2 regions of the Acetivibrio sp. genome follow, and region 1 is predicted to be linked to the other one. Evidence: a T-box and tRNA genes for the amino acid it is inferred to sense, from the RefSeq annotation. Region 1 holds a T-box; the other holds one or more tRNA genes.
What was found. The T-box of region 1 lies ahead of ileS (isoleucine--tRNA ligase). A T-box ahead of a tRNA ligase gene usually reads a tRNA of that ligase, here a tRNA-Ile.
Positions count from the first base shown of each region.

Region 2: it encodes a tRNA-Ile, which carries the amino acid that the T-box ahead of ileS (isoleucine--tRNA ligase) is inferred to sense. The anticodon was not compared.

Region 1 is NZ_DAORXT010000003.1:51,336-62,171, reverse strand. Features, by position in the region: gene ileS (isoleucine--tRNA ligase) at 1-1,565, opposite strand, end outside; T-box leader at 1,650-1,898, opposite strand; gene PLH43_RS01010 (DivIVA domain-containing protein) at 1,982-2,443, opposite strand; gene PLH43_RS01005 (YlmH/Sll1252 family protein) at 2,457-3,248, opposite strand; gene PLH43_RS01000 (YggT family protein) at 3,275-3,565, opposite strand; gene PLH43_RS00995 (cell division protein SepF) at 3,585-4,049, opposite strand; gene PLH43_RS00990 (YggS family pyridoxal phosphate-dependent enzyme) at 4,119-4,823, opposite strand; gene PLH43_RS00985 (HlyD family efflux transporter periplasmic adaptor subunit) at 4,847-6,115, opposite strand; gene PLH43_RS00980 (methionine gamma-lyase family protein) at 6,135-7,427, opposite strand; gene PLH43_RS00975 (glycoside hydrolase family 13 protein) at 7,571-9,355, opposite strand; gene PLH43_RS00970 (cellulase family glycosylhydrolase) at 9,564-10,836, opposite strand, start outside.
Region 2 is NZ_DAORXT010000001.1:75,417-86,252, reverse strand. Features, by position in the region: gene murD (UDP-N-acetylmuramoyl-L-alanine--D-glutamate ligase) at 95-1,495, shown strand; tRNA gene PLH43_RS00380 (tRNA-Tyr) at 1,566-1,650, opposite strand; tRNA gene PLH43_RS00375 (tRNA-Phe) at 1,679-1,754, opposite strand; tRNA gene PLH43_RS00370 (tRNA-Ile) at 1,769-1,845, opposite strand; gene holA (DNA polymerase III subunit delta) at 2,069-3,082, shown strand; gene rpsT (30S ribosomal protein S20) at 3,169-3,435, opposite strand; gene gpr (GPR endopeptidase) at 3,667-4,656, shown strand; gene PLH43_RS00350 (N-acetylmuramoyl-L-alanine amidase) at 4,881-5,732, shown strand; gene PLH43_RS00345 (M50 family metallopeptidase) at 5,946-6,647, shown strand; gene ligA (NAD-dependent DNA ligase LigA) at 6,760-8,751, shown strand; gene PLH43_RS00335 (hypothetical protein) at 9,066-9,623, shown strand; gene gatC (Asp-tRNA(Asn)/Glu-tRNA(Gln) amidotransferase subunit GatC) at 9,873-10,160, shown strand; gene gatA (Asp-tRNA(Asn)/Glu-tRNA(Gln) amidotransferase subunit GatA) at 10,203-10,836, shown strand, end outside.

The DNA.
Region 1 (10,836 bases):
CAGCCACACTCGCACTTGGTGCCTTCGGGCAAAATATCCTTTGCGTCATACTCATACCAAGCATCGGAACCCTTTTCGGCAAAGAGCTTTGCAACAGCTTTAATTGTATCGTCATTTATAAGTTCCTTCTTACAATCCTTGCAGTAGAATATCGGAATGGGCACTCCCCATATTCTTTGCCTTGAAATACACCAGTCACCGCGGTCTCTCACCATGTTTGTAATTCTTTCCTGACCCCATTCGGGAATCCACTTTACAGTTGAAATAGCATCAATTGCTTCTTTTCTAAAGCCCTCAATTGAAGCAAACCACTGTTCCGTAGCCCTGAAAATTATCGGGTCTTTGCACCTCCAGCAGTGAGGATACTGGTGAACAATCTTTTCCGATGCCAAAAGATTATTGGTTGACTTAAGCTGCTCAATAATTGCAGCATTTGACTTTTCATAATACATTCCTGCAAACTGCCCTGCTTCAGAAGTGAGATAACCTTTATCATCCACCGGTACTATTACAGGTATGTCATATTTTTTACAAACTTCAAAGTCTTCCGCACCATGTCCCGGAGCTGTGTGAACACAACCTGTACCCGCTTCGGCAGTAACATGGTCTCCGGTTATAATCACAGAATCCCTGTCAAGGAACGGATGCTTGCAGAGCATACCTTCCAATTCTTCTCCTTTAAACTTCGCCTTTATCTCATAATCTTCTATTCCGGCTACTTTCATAACATTGTCAAGGAGCTCTATCGCAATAATATAGTATTCGCCGTCTGCCTTTACCAATCCGTAATCAAACTCAGGATTCAAGCTGATTGCAAGGTTTCCGGGAAGTGTCCAGGTGGTAGTGGTCCATATTACAAAATATGTGTTTTCAAGGCTATCCACAATACCGGTAAACTTACCCTTGTCATCCTTTACTTCAAACTTAACATATATCGAAAGAGTGGTGTCTTCCGCATACTCTATTTCCGCTTCTGCAAGGGCGGTCTCACAATCTGGGCACCAGTATACAGGTCTTAAGCCCTTATATATATAACCTTTTTTAGCCATTTCACCGAATACTTCTATCTGTTTGGCTTCAAACTCTTTGTTCAATGTAATATATGGATTATCCCAGTCTGCCCTTACCCCAAGTCTTTTAAAGGCCTCTCTTTGCACATCGAGGTATTTTAAAGCGAATTTCTTGCATGCCTGTCTGAACTCTACAGGACTTACTTCATGTCTTTTAAGCCCAAATTCCTTTATGGCTCTCTGCTCAATCGGAAGTCCGTGGGTATCCCATCCGGGAACATAAGGAGTCTCATAGCCCTTCATGCTATAATACTTTATGATAATGTCCTTTAGTATTTTATTAAGAGCAGTTCCCAGATGAATTCCGCCATTGGCATAAGGAGGACCGTCGTGGAGTACAAATTTTGGCTTTCCGGCATTTTTCTTCAGTTGCTTGTTATAAATATCCATATCTTCCCATTTTTTCAAAAATTCCGGCTCTCTTTGAGGAAGATTGGCCCTCATAGGAAACTCTGTGCTAGGTAGATTTAAAGTTTTTCCGTAATCTTCTGACATTTTCAAACCTCCATCAGTGTAATATTTATTTGAATAATATAAACTTCATAAACAGTATGTAAAACTAAAAAACTCTCATCCCCAAAAAGGGACGAGAGAATTCCTCACGCGGTACCACCCACATTTATTACAGAATATATATTAAAAATATATATTCCCAATCACTCAATTTAAATAACGGCTCACCGCCGGCCCAGCTTACTCGAAAACTTTTCACACCTTTCAGCCGGCAACTCGTAGATGATTTTCAAAGGCTGGCTTTACAGGATTTGCACCGGCCACCTGCTCTCTTCAAAAGTTTCGCCCTCTACTCGTTCTACTCATCGTTTTTTCTCACTATTCAATTAAAAGAATTATACAATATATGACGTTTTAATGTCAAGAAATCGATTGCAATATTTTATAATTACAAAATCTTATTCCGCTTCTTCTTCAACTATGGGCTTTAATATCTCCAACTGGGAAAGAAGAAGGGATTCCACCTTGCTCTTGTAGGAATGCAGCTTCCTTTTCAATTCCTCATATTCAAACTTTATTTTAAGCACTTCTTGATTTGCCTCGTCTATTATCTTTTGAGCCTTAATTTCGGCTTCTTTTATAATATTCTCAGCCTTCTGGTAGCTGTTTCTCTTTATCTCCTCGCTCGTTTGCTGCGCCATCAGCAAAGTATTCTGCAAGGATTCTTCTATATTCTTGTAGTGCAAAATAGCCTCATTTAGCACGGCCACTTTGTCTTTTAACTCGATATTCTCGCGTATGTATGCGGTATAATCTTCAATTATTCTATCCAATACTTCATTTACCATGTCCTCGCTGTAACCGCCAACAACACTTCTCTTAAAGGTCAAATTCTCCAACTCATTCGGCGTATAGTTCATAGCAAACACCTCGTCATATAAATTTCTTTAGTAAAACATGAATCCTGTCTTTTTTGGTTGTATTGCCTATTTTCTCAAGAACTACCCTTCCTTTTCCCCGAATTGAAATCGTATCGCCCTCATTGATGAGCTTTGTGAGGCTGTTGGTTGTCTCCCAGTTGACAGAAACCCTCTCGGCTCTTATCAAATCGGCTATCTTGCTTCTGGATATGCCAAACCCGGCACTTGCCACAGCATCAAGTCTCAAGGATGCAACCGTTGAAGTTATCTCCTTTACCTTTGGCTCTAACGTCTCAAGCTCATCGTAATTTACAGTGTCAATTTCAACACGGGCATTTCCGACTTTCGTCAAATTTATTTTAATATAATCTGCAATATCCTTTAATACAACCACAAAAGCAAAATCTTCCCTAACAAGAATATCTCCAATTTTTTCTCTTTTAATACCTAATCCCATTAATGAGCCCAAATAATCCCGATGGGAAAAGTTTTCCCTTGTATTTGGCTTTATTTTTAGTATTTCAAAAAGCTCAAAAAGCTCACTATCCGTATTTTCAGGCATATAATAAGGGCAGAAAAAAACTACTGTTCTCTCTGCCCCACTAAATCCCCCAAAAAAGATGTAGTCCCTTATACCGCTCATTTCAAGGCATTTTCTCACTATATTTTGCTGATAAGGGTCCAAAAAATCCGAATGGATGTTGCTCATAACTTTCTGAGATAAGGTATACTTGTCTAAAATTTTGGCTACCAAAAGCTTGTCGTCAATCTTTGAAATCCCTTTTAATACCGCTTCTTTATTCATATAATTCAATACACCTTAACTTCTTTCTATATCATAATCATATTATTTATAAAACCTGAAATAATCATAAGTATCAAAAATGCAATTATTGGAGAAAAATCTACCATGGAGTTCCTTCCAAAAGAGGTATTCTCAAGGAGGTTACGAATAGGCGACAATATAGGCTCTGTAAGTTGTAATATAAACTTTACAAATATGTTGTTTTTTGGTATTGAAAACCAAGACAATATGGCACGTATAACGATGGACCATTGAATAATCTCCAATAAAAGGCCCAAGGCTCTAAGTGCCGTAATGGTCAGATTGTCACCCTCCATTTATATCTCTATCCTCCAACTATTTTGACCATGGGAAAACAGCTTTTCCTGTTATTTCGCCTTTAAAGTCCCCCATAATGTCTACATTATGCGGAGCTACAATAAATATGTCACTTGAAACCTTCTGGATATTTCCGTCAAGAGCATATATAGCACCGCTCAAAAAGTCAACTATTCTCTGGGCGACTTCCTTTTGCACACTTCCGAGATTTACAACTACCGGCTTTTTGCTCTTTAAATGATCGCAAACATCCTTTGCATCATTAAAGCTTTCAGGCTGCATAACTATTACTTTAAATTGCGAAGCAGAATGAATGTTAACAACCTTGTTCTGAGTCTTTCTGCTGCTTATCGGCTGAATAAACTGGGGCTTTTTCAATTCCTCTTCAAGGTCTTCGGACTCATCTACGGTTTCAACATCCTCTTCTTCATCCTCTGTTTCCCAACCTACAAAATTCAAAACCTTGTTTAATATTGTTGACATATTTCTCCCTCCTGTTTATCTTTTGTAAAATATATTAATTGTCAATACCATTCTTTGTAAAATAAAACTTCAATTTCTTTTTCCAAACAAAGCCGTACCGACCCGAACCATATTGGCTCCTTCTTCTATTGCAACTTCAAAATCGTTGCTCATTCCCATGGACAAAATCCCCATATTACTATTATCAGGCTTTTCTTTTCCAATGTCAATAGATAAGTCCCTTAATTTACTAAAAACATATCGAATGCGCTCGGGATTTTCAGCATATGGAGCCATTGTCATGAGACCCTTCACCTTAATATTTGGCATGGAACTTATTTCCCTGACAAGGCCGTATGCTTCCTCCACAGAAACACCGAACTTGCTCTCTTCTCCGGAAACATTCACCTGAACCAGAACATCTATAATTTTCCCGATAGCTTCTGCCCTTTTTTGTATTTCCTTTGCCAAATCAATTCTGTCCACGGAGTGTATGAGGGAAACTTTATCCACAATATATTTTACCTTGTTGGTCTGAAGGTGCCCAATCAGGTGCCATTTACATTGCCTGCTGTTTAATATATCGTATTTTTTTGTCAATTCCTGAACCCTATTTTCGCCCAAATCCAAAATACCTTCATCGAGAACCTTCATGATCCGTTCCGGTTCAACAGTTTTTGTCACCGCAACAAGTGTAATGTCTTTTGCACTTCTTCCGCTTTTTATAGCAGCTTTTTCGATTCTCTCCATTATAGAATAAAGATTCCTTTTGATATAATCCAACTCTCCGCTCATCTAATCTACTCCCCGTTCTCAAATTAATTTATGACCTGCCCTTCCTCAATATTTTGAGGATTTATAATGTAGCTTGAATACAAGCTGATACCACCGTCTTTATAATTTTCAACATTGTCTATAACTGCAAAATTGTTATTTTTTCCGATAATTTTAACAGGAACAAAAGTTGCCCGTCTTGCCTTAACCAGTGCAATTTCTGCCTCCATAGTGCTTGTATTGATATTGACAAGACTCTTTACAGGAACAATCAAACCTTCATAACGGCTCTTAATCAAATCAACGTTTACTACCCTCAAAGCTGCAGTATCACTTAGAGCCTTGTAGGTACGAACCGCAATTACAAATTTGCCGTCAAATTCATTGGATTTGTATGCAACCGTGCCGTCAACAACTCTGCCAATATCATTAATCCTGATATTCAGGTAATCATCCACCTTAAAATCATCAGCCTCTTCCTTATCCATGACAAACACTATATAATAGTCTATGCTCCCAATCACCTTGACAAAAGGCTTGTTGTACTGTGTACTTAAATCATCCGACTTATTGCCGTTTTCGACAACCTTTATCATATCCAGTATTTCCGGAGTAATTTCCGGTATCTTTTCGGGATTGAGAACCTCCTCATATCCGTCAACCACATATGATATTATCCCGGACGAATCCGAAACAATATTTCGTTTATTTGCGTTTATACTCTCCTGCAGTATCTTTTTTTCATTCTCAAGGGCTTTAATGTTCGCATCGGTATAGCTTAAGTCCCCTGAAATTGTAGCCTTCTTTTTAATAAGCTCATCAATGTCGTTTTTTATTTGCTTAACCTCCGAAATACTGTTTTTGTTGCTCTGCTTTATCACAAACACCAGTTTTTCTTGTATCTCCTGGTCAAGCTTTTTTATATCATCGGAAAAGAAATTGTCGTTTTTGGTTTTTTCCCTTTTTGCCTCAATAATTCTTAAATCAAGAGTCTTCAAATCCTCCAAAAGTTTTTCCGAAGACTTGTTTAATATAGTAGCAATGGTATCTCCTACTCCAACCTTTTCTCCTTCCTCCACATTTCTTATACTGATTCCGTCGGAAGGAGAATTGATTACAGTCTCGTTTCTTATAATGTAAGCATCAGTGGTTACATAGTCTTCCAGCTCTCCCATTCTTATTATATCCGTGTGGATATTCTTGCCGTAAACCCAAAATACTAAGGACGGAATATATAGCAGTAAAAACAGGGCAACCAAAAGACCTCCCCACTTTATCCTTCCGTTTGATTTTCTTTTGTTCTCATCCGGCATCCTTTTCCACCTTCCGGCATTAGATTTTTATTATTCCCTTTTCCAGCATTTTTTGAATTGAAATCATAATCCCAAGCTTAACATGTTCAAAAACCAATCCTCCCTGCATATAAGCGGTATAAGGAGGTTTGATTGGTGCGTCGGCACTAAGCTCAATGGACGAACCTTGGATAAAAGCTCCGGCAGCCATTATTACAGGGCAATCATAGCCGGGCATATCCCAAGGCTCCGGTGTAACAAACGAATCCACAGGCGAACCCTTCTGAATCCCCTGGCAAAAAGCAATAAGACTATCGGGCTCATTAAATCTGACAGCCTGAATAATGTCTCCCCTTCTGTCGCTTACTTTCGGGCTTGTTTCAAAACCCAACGCCTCCATGACGCCGGCACAAAATACCGCTCCTTTAAGGCTTTCAGCCACTACATGGGGCGCCATGAACAATCCCTGAAACATCTGTCTGTTATGCCCCAAAGATGCCCCCACATGCTTTCCAAGACCGGGAGTGGTAAGCCTGTATGCTGCTTTTTCAACACATTCCTTCTTTCCGGCAATATAACCACCCGTAGGAGCAAGTCCGCCCCCCGGATTTTTTATAAGGGAACCTGCCACAAGGTCCGCTCCAACCTCCACCGGCTCCCTGTCTTCAACAAACTCTCCATAGCAGTTGTCCACAAGAACCACTATATCATTTTTTACACTTTTTATAATGCTGATAGCCTTTTCAATCTCATCTATGGATAGCGCAGGTCTCCATTCGTATCCTCTTGACCTTTGAATCAGAACCATTGCAGTCTTTTCGTTTATTGCGCTTTTAATCGATTCATAATCAATACTGCCGTCCTTCAATAAATCCAGTTGGCGGTAAGATACGCCAAATTCCTTTAGGGAACCTCCCCCTTCTCCCCTTATGCCAATAACCTCTTCCAATGTGTCATAGGGCTTTCCCGTAATTGCCAAAAGCTCATCCTGAGGCCTCAGGTTTCCGAAAAGACATACGGCCAGAGCATGAGTGCCGGATACAATTTGATGCCTAACCATGGCATCCTCTGCTTTGAAAACATCCCTGTAGACATCATCCAAAACCTCTCTGCCTCTGTCATCATAGCCATACCCTGTAGTACCCCCAAAATGGGAATCACTTAAATTATTGTTTTGCATTGCCTTGATTACTTTATACTGATTGTACTCCCGGACAGAATCAATCCTGTAAAATACGGGAGTAATACTTTCTATCACCGATTCGGCAATTTTAAGTACTCTATCATCAATTCCAAATTCATTTTTCAAATAACTTTTCGACTGAAAATTCATTGTTTTCCCTCAAATCCTATATATTATTATCGTCAAAAGCCCATCCCTTTGACCATACATATTATTCTAACACATTCGCCTTTAATTTCAATAATATCCAATGATAAAAATACAAAAGGACACTATACCTTTTTATATATTTTTTATAATTCGCCGCAGGCTTTGTAAATCCTCCATTCAAAAGGCTTTAAACATATGTTTATGCTCTTTCGCTCAATTCTCACTACCTCATTATCTTTTAAGGATTCAAAGGCTTTTACACCATCGAAAAACTCCCCTGTCCTTACCAAAATATTCTCCTTCTGGTCCAACGTATTCATAACGACAATGATTCCGTCTTCTCCCCGACCTCTTCTGTAAGCCAGTATTCCCTTACCTCCTGTTACATTAAGCTCGCCATATTCGCCCACTCTCAAAGCATCGAATCTCTTCCTTAAATCAATCAAAAACCGGTACAACTCAAAGATTTTTCCGTTCCATTTTGCTTCATCCCATATCATTGGCCTTCTGCAGTCAGGATCTCCTTCGCCTTCCATCCCGATTTCATCTCCATAGTATATGAGGGGAACTCCCGGAAAGGTAAATTGGAATACCACTGCCGGTTCAAACTTCTTTTCATCACCGTCGCAAAGAGTTAAAAACCTTGGTGTGTCATGGGTACTTATTACGTTTACCAAGCTGTTCAACACCTTTTTGTTAAATTTCATAATATATCCGTTTATTCTCTTTTTAAAGGTCTCCACATCAATTGACCTATGGGCAAAAAAGTCATCTACCATCCATTTTAGAGGATAGTTCATCACCGAGTCAAACTGGTCTCCCCAAAGCCACGAAGACGACTCATCATATATTTCACCAATCAGTACCGTATCCCTGTTTAAAGATTTAAGCATATCCCTAAGCTTTCTCCAAAACTTTCGGTCCACCTCATCTGCCGCATCAAGCCTCCAGCCATCCACTCCAAACTCTTCTGTCCAATACCTTACCACATCAAGAAGGTATTGGGCCGTTTCCGGATTTCCTGTATTTAGCTTGGGCATCCCCCCGTAAAAGGAAAAGCATTCATAGTTGGGTCTGGGATATGCTTCAACGGGAAAGGAGTATATGTGAAACCAATTTACATATTTCGATTTCTCTCCCTTTTCAACAACATCTTTGAAGGCAAAAAGCTTATCCGACGAATGATTAAAAACCCCGTCAAATATTACTTTTATACCGTTTCTATGACACATATCTATCAATTCTTTGAGCTCTCTCTTATCACCAAACGCCGGATCAATTTCATAATAATCGACAATATCATAGCGGTGGTAGGATTCCGATTTGAACACAGGATTTAAGTAAATTACATCAACTCCAAGATTGACTAAATAGTCAAACTTGTCCAGTATACCTTTAATATTGCCACCGTGTATCATTCTGCTGCCTACACTTGATGTATCTGGAGGAACCTTGGCAAACCTGTCGGGGAATATCTGATATATTGTTGAATTGCAAAACCATTCAACCTCTTCAAAAATATCTTCTTTGCATATATAAGAATAGGTAAAGTGTCCCCATTGAGGCATATAATCGAAAAAGCCGTCGTTGCTGTACCATTTTACGGAGTAAACATCTTCAAGATAAAACATATATTTAAATCTTTTAATTCCAACATTAAGCTCCACCTCATAATAGTCAAACATTTCATCGCTTGCCACTTTATTCATCTTTGCTTTTCCCCGCTGTGTGAAGTCGTATTTTTCATGGTAGATGAGGATACAGTTATTTATATCGTTTTTAGCTGTCCTAAGCCTTATTACCAAAGTATCGGGATCAATAGGAAATGCAAACTCACTATAAGGTCTGTGATATATTGCCTCAAGCTTCATTAACGGATACCCCATTTCTAAGTTTGATATAACTTTCAGCAGGTTTCCTTTTCGCAAAACAGCTCCCTGAAATATTAGATATGTCGTACAATACTATGATACCATATTTCACAGTTAAATTTAACTGTTTTTACTTTGTCGCATCCTTTAACTTAAAGCACCAATCCATATCTTACATCGATTCCATTAGCCCTTTCCTCTTTCATTTCAAAAGGTAAAAAATGGCCCCTACTTTCAAGTAGAGGCCATTTTTTTAACCATCCTTTTACCATCCAACCTTGCTTCTTATTTCCTTAGTAAGCTGATCAGCCATTAACCGGTGAGTAGCAAGGCTTGGGTGCCAATCTTCTCCATAACCGGTGCTGCCGTCCTGTTGTGGAAACTCAACAAAATATACTTTTGAGTCTCCCTTTTTATTATAATCATTTACAACTTCTTTGACATAACTTCGGCATAAATCCAAACCTGTTCCCCAAAGCATCGGGCCAACGCAGCAGAATACATGGGCATCCGGATAGTTTTTGCGAACTTCCTCCATAAGATTTTTGTATGCCGTTATAAATTTTGTTTTGTCGGCAGTTAAGGTTGAAAAATCATTTGTTCCAAGATTAATTACAACAACCTGAGGTACATATTTGCTAAAGTCCCATTGAACTCCGCTGTAAGGAAGAGTATAGCCATAACGATCATTTATTAGAGGCCCGCCGGCGCCGCCGTAGTTCATAGTAAGTCCGATTCCCGACCATGCAATTATATTGGAGCTTGCATTCAAATTGCGGGCTGTAATCGCCGCATACGTCAAATAACTGTTCTCATTTTTCGGTGTAAAAGACTGCTCTTTGCTGGCTCCTTCATTTCCGTATCCGCATGTAATTGAGTCTCCGATGAACTCTATTTTTCTTTGTAGCGGACTTGGTGGTGAGAGAAGCTTTCCGGAGCCGAAGTCAAACCCAAGGAACTGTACTTCTCCCAAGGATGCCTCTGTTCTCTTCCACAAAACAAGATGATGTGCTCCCTCTGTAAGACCGCTTACAAGCTTTACGGTTGACGTTGTTGTGTTAACCGAGAAAGGAGCAAGAGGTTCACCGTCTACAAAAGCCTGGAACCAGTTTTCGCCGCCGGATTTGATAGTCACACTGGCTTCTGTGCCGTAGAAATTCAATTCGACATTGCTTGCTGACCATGCACATTTTGCACCGTTCGGATCTGAAAAATCAAATCTTCCGTTGTACAAAATTCCCGGATTGTTTGTTTGAGCATCTTCTGCAGGGAATTTATCTATTAAGCGCAGTATGTATTTATTCAGTAACGCCAAGTCCGTAGAATTGATTTTCTGGTCTGCGTTCACATCTGCGGCAATTTTGCCGTTTGGATTCGGAAAATCATTTATACCGCGCAAAATATATCTTTTTAGCATTGAATAATCTGTAGAATTCACTTTTCCGTCTCCGTTTACATCACCGTATAAAACATTAGATATCGGAGTAGGTGTAAATATCGGAGTTGATGATGATGTCGGGGTTGACGACGGAGTTGAA
Region 2 (10,836 bases), on a different contig from region 1:
TAAACGGCGTTTTATATATAAAAAATTTTTATCTATAATCTTATATGGGTTTTTACCATATAATATACTTGAAATAAAAAATGGAGGAAATATTTTGAATAGCAAATTAAATGACTTCAAAAGCAAAATAAAAAATAAAAAAGTTGCCGTGTTGGGTATAGGAATCAGCCATACTCCGTTAATTTCTTATTTGTACAATCTCGGTGCGGATATCACAGCCTTTGACAAGTCGGACAAAACAAAACTGGAGCCTCTATTGGAACAATTTAAGGGCATGGATATTAAATATAGTTTGGGTGAAGGATATCTTGACAATTTAAAAGGTTTTGACATACTGTTCAGAACTCCGGGAATGAGGTATGATATTCCCCAGATTCTGGCTGCAAAGGAGGAGGGGACTGTGGTGACCTCCGAGATGGAAGTCTTTTTTGAGCTTTGTCCAGCGCAGATTTTTGCCGTAACGGGCAGCGACGGAAAGACCACAACCACCACGCTTATCTACAATATGCTAAAGGAGCAGGGCTATAATTGCTGGCTGGGGGGAAATATAGGAATACCTTTATTAAGTAAGATTGATGAAATAAAGGATACGGACAAAGTTGTACTGGAGCTTAGCAGTTTTCAGCTGCATACCATGACTAAAAGTCCCCATGTGGCGGTTGTTACAAATGTTTCACCCAACCACTTGGATGTACATAAATCCATGGATGAATACGTATTTGCCAAAAAGAATGTTTTTATACACCAGTCGCCAAAAGATAAGCTGGTACTTAATTTTGACAATGACATTACCCGCGAATTTGCAGATGAGGCAAAAGGAAATGTGGTTTATTTCAGCAGAAAAAGCAATCTTGAAAAGGGCGCAATATTAAAGGACGATATGCTTGTTTTTAAAGACGGCGAATCGGTAACTGAGATTGTTAGGACTAATGAGATTATTATTCCGGGAGTGCATAACATAGAGAATTTCCTTGCGGCAACTGCTGCTGTAATAGATTATGTCGACAAAGACGTTATAAAAAAGGTTGCAACGACCTTTACCGGGGTTGAGCACAGGATTGAGCTTGTAAGGGATATTGGCGGTGTAAAATTCTACAATGACTCCATAGCAAGCAGTCCCACGAGAACGATTGCTGGGTTGAACTCCTTTAAGGACAAAGTAATTTTAATATCCGGCGGCTATGACAAAAAAATACCTTATGACGCCTTAGGACCGGTAATTGCAGAAAAGGTAAAGTGCCTTGTCTTGATTGGGCAGACAGCTCCTAAAATAGAAAAGGCATTGAAGGATGAGACGGAAAGGTCGGGAAAAGGCGCCGATATTCCGGTTTTAAAGTGCAGTTCGCTTGAAGATGCAGTTCAAGCTGCTTATAGTTTTGCCTCCTCTGAGGATACAATAATTTTGTCCCCGGCAAGTGCCAGCTTTGATATGTTTAAAAGCTTTGAGGAGAGAGGCAGGAAGTTTAAAGAGATTGTTAATTCCATCAAGGCCTGACGAGAATGAATTAGTGGCAAAAACGTGGATAAATATAAGAAACGGTTAGAGTTTAAACTCTAACCGTTTTTGGTGGAGGGAGATGGATTCGAACCATCGAAGTCAGTGACAACAGATTTACAGTCTGCCCCCTTTGGCCTCTCGGGAATCCCTCCATGTATAATATTAAGTTAATGAATATTGTGGTGCCCAGAGCCGGAATCGAACCAGCGACACGAGGATTTTCAGTCCTCTGCTCTACCAACTGAGCTATCTGGGCAAAACACTTATTGTTGGTGGGCCTTCAGGGACTCGAACCCCGGACCAACCGGTTATGAGCCGGTTGCTCTAACCAACTGAGCTAAAGGCCCGTGTAAAACTATATTCCACAAAATGCAATGAATTTCACATTTTTCACAGCCTTTTGTGACGGCAATGAATAGTATAATTGAAATTCGGATATAAGTCAAGAGAATTTTTGCGAAAATATTGCGAAAATAATAATTTTTCAAATTTGAGCCGGGCTTGAACAAATACTTCGGAAAATATATAATCTATGTTGTTGGTGAAATTCAAAGACTTTGGGAGAGTAAAATGAGTATAGACAAATTAAAGCTGGAAATAAAAAACGAAAGCTTAAACAAGCTATATCTTTTCTACGGTGAGGAAGAATACCTGAAGAAATTCTACCTGGGCAAAATAGAAGAGATTATTCTAAGAGATGACACAACAGGCCTAAATAAAGTAGTAATAGAGGGAAGAACTGAGGCTTCAAAGATTATTGAAGCCTGTGAGACGATGCCGTTTTTTGCCGAAAAGAAACTGGTTGTTGTTAAAAAGTCGGAATTATTTAGCTCAAAAAAGTCAAAAACCTCAAAGGATAGCAAAAAGGATGAATTGATTGAATACTTGCAGAGTATGCCCAATTATACCTGCCTTGTTTTTTATGAGGAGGATATAGATAAAAGACTTAAAATTACAGGTGCTATAAAGAAACATGGAATGATGGTGGAATTTCCTTTTCAAAAGCCGCCCGAACTTGTAAAGTGGGCTGTTAGGGTTTTTAAGTCCTACGACAAGGAGATTGATGCGAGTACGGCGTCATACTTTATAGATATATGTGAGGAAGGTATGACTGAAATACTGAACGAAATAAACAAGGTTGTTCTTTATTTGGGTGAAAGGCCTAAAGTTAATGTTGATGATATAAAAAAGGTTTGCACGAAATCTATAAAAAGCAGAATATTCGATTTGATTGATGCTATAGCGGAAAGAAAGCTTGATTTGGCTTTGAAGCTCCTTAATGACATGATTATTTTAAAAGAACCCATGCCCAAGGTTTTATTTATGATAGCAAAGCAACTAAAACAGTTATTGGAATTGAAACTTTTGCGCAGCAAAGGTATGGATGGGAAAGAGGCGTGTTCAAAAATGGGCGTAAATCCCTATGCCGTCAATAAAATGATTCGCCAGTCCGACTGTTTTTCCTTGGATAAACTTAAAAAGGCAGTACAGGAAGCCCTTGAGCTGGATCTTTCAATAAAGACGGGTAAGATAAACGACAGAACAGCTGTTGAAATACTAATTTGCAATTTGGCGGCTGAATAAAAAGACACATAAAAAAGCTCCGGGAAAAGAACCCGTGAGCTTTTGAAATCAGGATTTAAGCAAAAAACGTACTATCCAGTACGTTTTTATTGTTTAGCGGCAGCGTTTAATGCCTTGGCAAGCTTTGATTTTCTTCTCGCAGCGGTGTTTTTATGAATAACGTTCTTTGCTGCTGCTTTATCTATGGTCTTTATTGCAATTTTAAGAGCTTCTGCAGCGTTTGAATCATTGCTTGCAATAGCTTGTTTGCATTTCTTTATATTAGTTTTAAGTACTGATTTTCTAATACTGTTTGTAAGAGTCTTTCTCTTTGAAACACGTACTCTTTTGATAGCAGACTTAATATTTGGCAACCTCTTCACCTCCTGCGAGTTATTCAACAGAGAGTATTTTAACACGATATAAATCAAAATGCAAGGGCAAATTCGCATTTTTTGCATAAATATTGACATGGAGACAAAAAGTTTTGTTGTGCCTAAGGTCAAAATACAGGTATTTATTATTAGCTGTTGAGGAAAAATAAAGCTTATCTGAGATAATCGAAATTATTTCATTTGGAAAAACAGGTAAGGGAGGATTATGGAGTGAAAAAGAGTATAAGAACAGACCTTGTGTTGGAAGCTCACGAACTGCTGAAAGAAAACGAGTTTGAAAATCAAAGAAGGGATCCGCCGGGGGTTGACATCGAAAATGACGGTACGGAGGATATAAAGATAACCCGGGTGAGAGTAACATCTCCTACTGGTGAGGCGGCCATCGGAAAGCCGATGGGTAATTATATCACCCTTGAGGTGCCAAGGCTGAAAGAAAATGACCAGGAACTGTACGAAGAGACCTGCAAAGCCCTTGCCAAGGAATTGACACGCATATTGAGACTTAGGGACGATTCAACGATTCTGGTCATCGGACTGGGCAACTGGAATGTCACACCGGATGCATTAGGACCGAAAGCTGTGTCGGGGCTTATGGTCACAAGGCATTTGCTTGAATATGTTCCCGAACAGGTTGATAAAGGGGTAAGACCAGTTTGTGCGGTATCACCCGGGGTACTGGGTATTACCGGTATAGAGACGGGTGAGATTGTAAGGGGTATTGTGGACAGGGTTAGACCAGATATTGTGATTGCGATAGATGCTCTGGCTTCCAGAAAGATGGAAAGAGTGAATACCACTATTCAGATTGCAGATACAGGAATTGCTCCGGGCTCCGGTGTGGGAAATAAAAGAATGGAGCTTTCCAGAGAAACTCTGGGCGTGCCTGTTATCGCAATCGGAGTTCCGACAGTGGTGGATGCCGCAACCATGGCAAATGACACCATAGACCTGGTTATAGACAACCTCATAAAAGAAGCAAAAGAGGATGCCCATTTTTACAATTTGCTCAAAAATATTGACAGAAATGAGAAATACCAGTTGATACAAGAGGTGCTGCAGCCCTATGTCGGCAATCTCGTAGTAACTCCAAAAGAGATTGACGATGTTGTTGACAGAATTGCAAAGGTAATTGCAAACGGCCTTAATATTGCGCTTCATCAGGGTATTACATTAAACGATGTAAACCGGTATGTTCAGTAAAAATTATACAGCTTTCCAATAAAATTCACATTGTAATAAAACTGTTTTTATACGATAATATAGACGACATAATCTGTGCATTGCATATTCAATTTATGTTGTCTTAAGTATAAAAACAGTTTTTTGTTTTGCGTTTAGAAGCTAAAAATGGAACTTTTTCATTTGACTTGAAAGTTTTTTGATAGTATGATTTTCAATATAAAAGGTTGTAAATGGGGAAGATTATGAACAGAATGAGTTTTTTTATAAAATTGCGAAAGCTTTTTTTGCACGCTTCACCAAGAAAAAGGGCATTGGTTTTTACAATGGGGATTGTAATTTTGGCGGCAGTCGGAATTGGCATTGGAAGCCAAATGATGTCAAAGAGGGCTGAAAGCGGAAATGATTATTTAAATAACAATAACAACAATTCAGTTGGCGGCCGCGAAAATTTAGACGAACCTAGCAATATTGATAAATCCAGGCCCAAAGAGGTAATTGTGGTGATAGACCCGGGACATGGTGGAGAGGACTTGGGAGCTTATAATGGAACTTTTTATGAAAAGGATATAAATCTGGATATATCATTAAAGCTTGGGGAGCTTCTTGAGGAGCTGGGGGTCAAGGTAGTATATACCAGGAAAACCGATGTTTTTATTGACCTTGATCCGAGAGTTGACCTTGCGAACAGGCTTGATGCCACGCTTTTTATCAGTGTACACAGCAATTCCATGCCCGATAATTCCGACTACCGGGGTACGGAGACTCTTTACTGTCCTCCGGTAAATCCCAAATACAGTAAGATGGATGGCAAAAAACTTGCAACAATTGTTCAAAAAGAATTGATAAGTGCGCTCGGTACTGTAGACAACGGTATAATAGAAAGACCCAATCTGGCAGTATTGCGAAAAACTGTGATGCCGGCGGTAATAGCCGAAATTGCCTACATTTCAAGTCCGTCGGACAGAGCAAAACTTAAAGATACTGCGTTCAGGCAGAAAGCAGCCCAGGCTCTGGCAGATGCAGTGATGAAGGCACTTGATGAGATGGGTGCTGTTAAAGATGAAAACGGAGGCTATACAATAATCGAAGATTAATGATTAAACCGGGATTAAGCTTTTTTAGAGAGCCCTTAACAGAATTTTATAGATGAATTTTATTACTCAAAAAAGAAAGGGAAATCTCTTTCTTTTTTTATTGTCTATAGGTATAATTTTATGTATAAGCTTGGCAATTAAATTTTAGCATCGTTAATAGGATTTATTTGGCGTTGGCATGTTAAAACTTGAGTAAAATTACATGGGGTGAATATGAAAACTATAGGGAAATACCTTGCGATTTTAATTGCTGTTGTTTTGCTATGGAACCAGATTATGCTAAAGCCCTTTAGGATTTTATCCGTATTTTTTCACAAGATGGGGCATGCTTTCATGGCGTTTCTTTTCGGCTACGGTTCGAACGCTTTTGGAGCCGCATTTGGGTCTATGGGGGACTCAATGGTTAGTGCAGAAGGATGGTTTCCATCTTTTATGATATCCAACGGAGGTTATTTTGGAAGTATACTGTTTTTTGTATTGATAATGTTTTTTAAAAGAACCAATGCAAAAAAATATCTTCCGGGGAGTCTTGCAATTATATATCTTTTTGTTTCAATAAGCGTTCCTGCCTTAAGGGGAACTGTTTTATATGCTGCTGTATTTACGGCAATTGCGATTCTTCTTTATATGATTCAAAGGGATGCCATTGAGGAAATTGTAATTGATGTCGTGGCCATGTCATCCATTGCATATATTATTTATGAGACGTTGGTTGAGACTTTGCTGTTTAAGATTAATCAGCGTTTTTCGATTATAAAGGGGTGGAACGTAAGTATAGCTTTGGATATAGCAAGATTAAGAAATATTACGGGATTGCCCGAATTGTTATGGGCAATAGTCTGGATTGCAATTTCGGTATTGGTGCTAAATGCGGTGGTTTTAAAAATGACTAGAACCGGAAAAAGACGAAATTGATTTGGGACAAAGAGAAATTTCATTTAATCGGAAGGTAGTAATTATATAGTTTTTATTAATAAACATGGATAAAATTGACAAATTATGACTGCTTTACGGAGGGAAAAAACAAGTGGACATAGAGAAGAGAATACTTGAGCTTAGAGAGATTTTAAACTACCACAGCCATAAGTACTATGTGGAGGATGCACCGGAAATAAGCGATTCCGAATATGATGCTCTTTACAGGGAGTTAGAAAAGCTCGAACAGGAAAGGCCTGACCTTGTTACACCGGATTCTCCCACTCAGAGGGTGGGAGACAAGCCATTGGAAGGCTTTAAAAAGGTGGTACATGCTGTGCAGATGCAAAGTCTTTCCGATGTTTTCAGCAAGGAAGAGCTTTTGGCATTTGACCGAAGGGTGAGAGAAGTTATAGGGGATAATGTTGAGTATGTTGTCGAGAAGAAAATTGACGGATTGTCCGTTTCTCTGGTTTATGAAAACGGTGTGTTTACAAGGGGGGCAACCCGGGGTGATGGCTCGGTGGGAGAAGATGTGACTCAGAACCTCAAAACCATAAAATCAATACCTCTAAGGCTCAAAAAGGATTTGCCTTTACTTGAAGTAAGGGGAGAGGTGTTTATTTCTAAAAAAGATTTTATCAAAATAAATGAAGAGCAGGAGCTCGCAGGCCAGCAGCTCTTTGCAAACCCCAGAAATGCTGCTGCCGGCTCATTAAGGCAGTTGGACCCAAAGGTGACCAGTCAAAGAAAGCTTGATATATTTGTTTTTAATATACAAAGAATTGAGGGTCAAAGTTTTGAGACTCATTCCGAGACCCTTGAGTATCTAAAAGAGCTAGGGTTTAAAGTAAGCCCGGGATACAAGGTATGCCGGGATATAAATGCCGTTTGGGAGGAAATAAGCCGCATTGGTGATGAGAGGGGAGACATAGATTTTGAAATTGACGGTGCAGTGGTCAAGGTAAACTCCTTGAGACATAGGGAGCTTTTAGGCTCAACAATCAAGGCTCCAAGATGGGCGGCGGCCTATAAATATCCTGCGGAAGTCAAAGAGACTGTTGTAAAAGAAATATCAGTAAACGTGGGAAGGACGGGAGTGTTGACGCCGATTGCCGTTTTTGACCCGGTTAGAATTGCAGGCTCAACCGTGAGCAGAGCAACGCTTCACAACATGGATTACATAAAAGAAAAGGATATAAGAATAGGTGATACGGTACGCATAAGAAAAGCAGGGGACATAATTCCCGAAGTTGTGGATGTGGTTTTTGAAAAGCGCAGCGGAAATGAAGATGAGTTTAACATGCCTTTGCAATGCCCCGTATGCGGTGCGGATGTAATGAGAGAAGAGGGAGAGGCGGCATATAGATGTACCGGGATGGAATGTTCCGCCCAGCTTTACAGGAAGATAGTTCATTTTGCTTCAAGGGATGCAATGAACATAGAAGGCCTTGGGCCTGCGATTATTGAGGTGCTTCTTGAAAAAGGGCTCATAAAAGGAATTGCAGATTTGTACTATTTGCATAAAGAAAAGGATACCCTTGTTAAAATGGAGAGAATGGGTAAAAAGTCTGTGGAAAACCTCCTTGCTTCGATAGAAAAATCAAAGCAAAATAATATTGACAGGCTGATATTCGGTTTTGGAATCAGACACATAGGACTTAGGGCGGCACAGCTGTTAAGTGAAAATTTTGAATCTGTTGATGCCCTTATGAGTGCATCTTTGGAAGACATTGTGGCAATACCCGAATTCGGCGACAAGATGGCGGAAAGTGTCGTACAGTTCTTCGGACAGAAGCAAAACAGGGATATCATAGAAAAGCTCAAAGACGCAGGAGTAAATACAATCAGTTTCGGTAAAAAGAAAATAAAGGATAACAGGTTTGAGGGAAAGACCTTTGTGCTTACCGGCACCCTTCCAAGTTTTACTCGAAAGGAAGCTGAAGAGATTATAAAGAGTTTTGGAGGAAAAACTTCGGGAAGCGTATCTAAAAAGACCGATTATGTGTTGGCCGGCGAGGAGGCGGGAAGCAAGCTTGAAAAGGCAAAAGAGCTGGGCGTTGAAATAATTGATGAGGAAAGATTCAGACAAATGATAGAGTAGTATAATATTTTGTTTGCACTAATATCATTAATCTACATTAATATCTATATTAATATATTATTATGTTAAAAATATATACATTATTATATAATATAAGTAGAAATATAAATTTTTTTATAATTAATTAATTATTATTTAGGGGGGTACATATGTTAAGAACTGGTATTAGGTGCAACTCAGAGGGAAAAAGAATCGAAAAACACATTAACCGAGGTGATGGGAAATCTTTTAGTGGCTATTGCGGTAAAGCGCGATGCATATGCTTTATTGGAGTCTCACCGGACTTTTAAGGGCCATGAAACAGGGTGTTGGTTATGGAAAACAGGTTTTTGGTGTATCTGTTTTGCTGCTTGGCTGCAGTACTTGTACTAATACTTGTGTTCGCCTTGCTGGCCATTAAAAGAAAAAGTAAACTCAAAAAAGCAGCTAATAGGTCGTGCATTAGTTATGGTAATGTTTGTGTGTTTTTCGATGAGAACAACAATGTGACTGTAATTCCTTACGCAAGAGACAAACAGGGTAACGGAAAAGCTGTGGAAGGTCCTGTGTTCCTAGAGGCTCCATACAAGCCTTTGGAACTGGGAGAGCTGGTAAGGTCTTCTATGGCAAAGTGCAACGGCAAGATAATTCATTCCGATTCTCAGCTTATGAACAAGCTTAAATGCAAGTCATGGGATGAATTTGCAAAAGGGAAAAGAAACATCTCAATTTACTACAAAGAACAGCTTGGCCTCGTGCTTAATACGACAAGGCGAAAACCGGATGGCTCATACAGTTTTAATTTCAGAGGCTATGAAAAGGTTCTTAAGAATGATGTCAGTGATGAGGAATTAGGAATTGTGATAATGAATTTACTTGAAAGATGCAGATGAGAAAACGGCGGTCTTTTTTGGCCGCTTTTTTGTTGTTTTTATGATTTAGAACTCTGCGTTGCCGGGAATAATAAAAATGTTGTTTGAAGCTTTAGAATATTGATAATTGACGCATTATTGACCATTTTATATAATAGTCAATGGTATTGTTGTTTATTCTTAAGCTGCACAATAACATATTCAAGAGAAATTTGTGCCGCAAGACAGAAAATTTATATTATTGCTCAGTATCTAGGAAGGGAATTTTAAATGAAGGTTACCAAGGAAACGATAGAGCATGTTGCAAACCTTGCAAGGCTTAACCTTTCCGAAGAAGAAAAGGAAAAGCTTATTCATGACATGGAAAATATTATATCCTATATGGATAAATTAAATGAACTTGATACGTCAGAAATTATCCCAACAGATCATGTCATACCGATAAAGAATGTTTTCAGAGACGATGAGGTCTTAGATTCATATCCAAAAAGCAAAATGCTTATGAATGCTCCGGAAAAAGAGGACGGATGTTTTAAAGTGCCCAAGGTGGTTGAATAGATGTATTTTTGAAAAAGGGCAAAAGATGAGGAGGACAGATAAGTGGAACTTTACCAGCTTACGGTTCACGAAATGAGCGACCTCATAAAAAGAAAAAAGATTAGTGCTGTAGAGCTTGCACAGTCGGTGCTTGACAGGATAAATGCTGTTGACGAAAAGATAGGAAGCTATATAACAGTCCTTGGGGATGAGGCGTTAAAGAGGGCTAAAAAAGTGCAAGAGAGGATTGATAAAGGAGAGGTGAAATCACCTCTTGCAGGTATTCCCATGGCATTAAAGGACAATATTTGTACTGAGAATGTTAAAACAACCTGCGCTTCAAAAATGCTGGATAATTTTATACCGCCCTATGATGCAACGGTATCCAAAAAGCTTTATAATGAGGATACTGTGCTCTTGGGCAAACTCAATATGGATGAGTTTGCCATGGGAGCATCCACTGAAAACTCCTACTATAAAGTTACACGAAATCCGTGGGATTTAGACAGGGTTCCGGGAGGTTCAAGCGGCGGTTCGGCTGCGGCTGTTGCCGCAGGTATGGCAGGATTTGCATTAGGCTCGGATACGGGAGGCTCAATAAGGCAGCCTGCTTCCTTTTGCGGTGTTGTAGGGATGAAGCCCACTTACGGTGTGGTTTCGCGTTTCGGGTTAATTGCTTTTGCATCCTCCATGGATC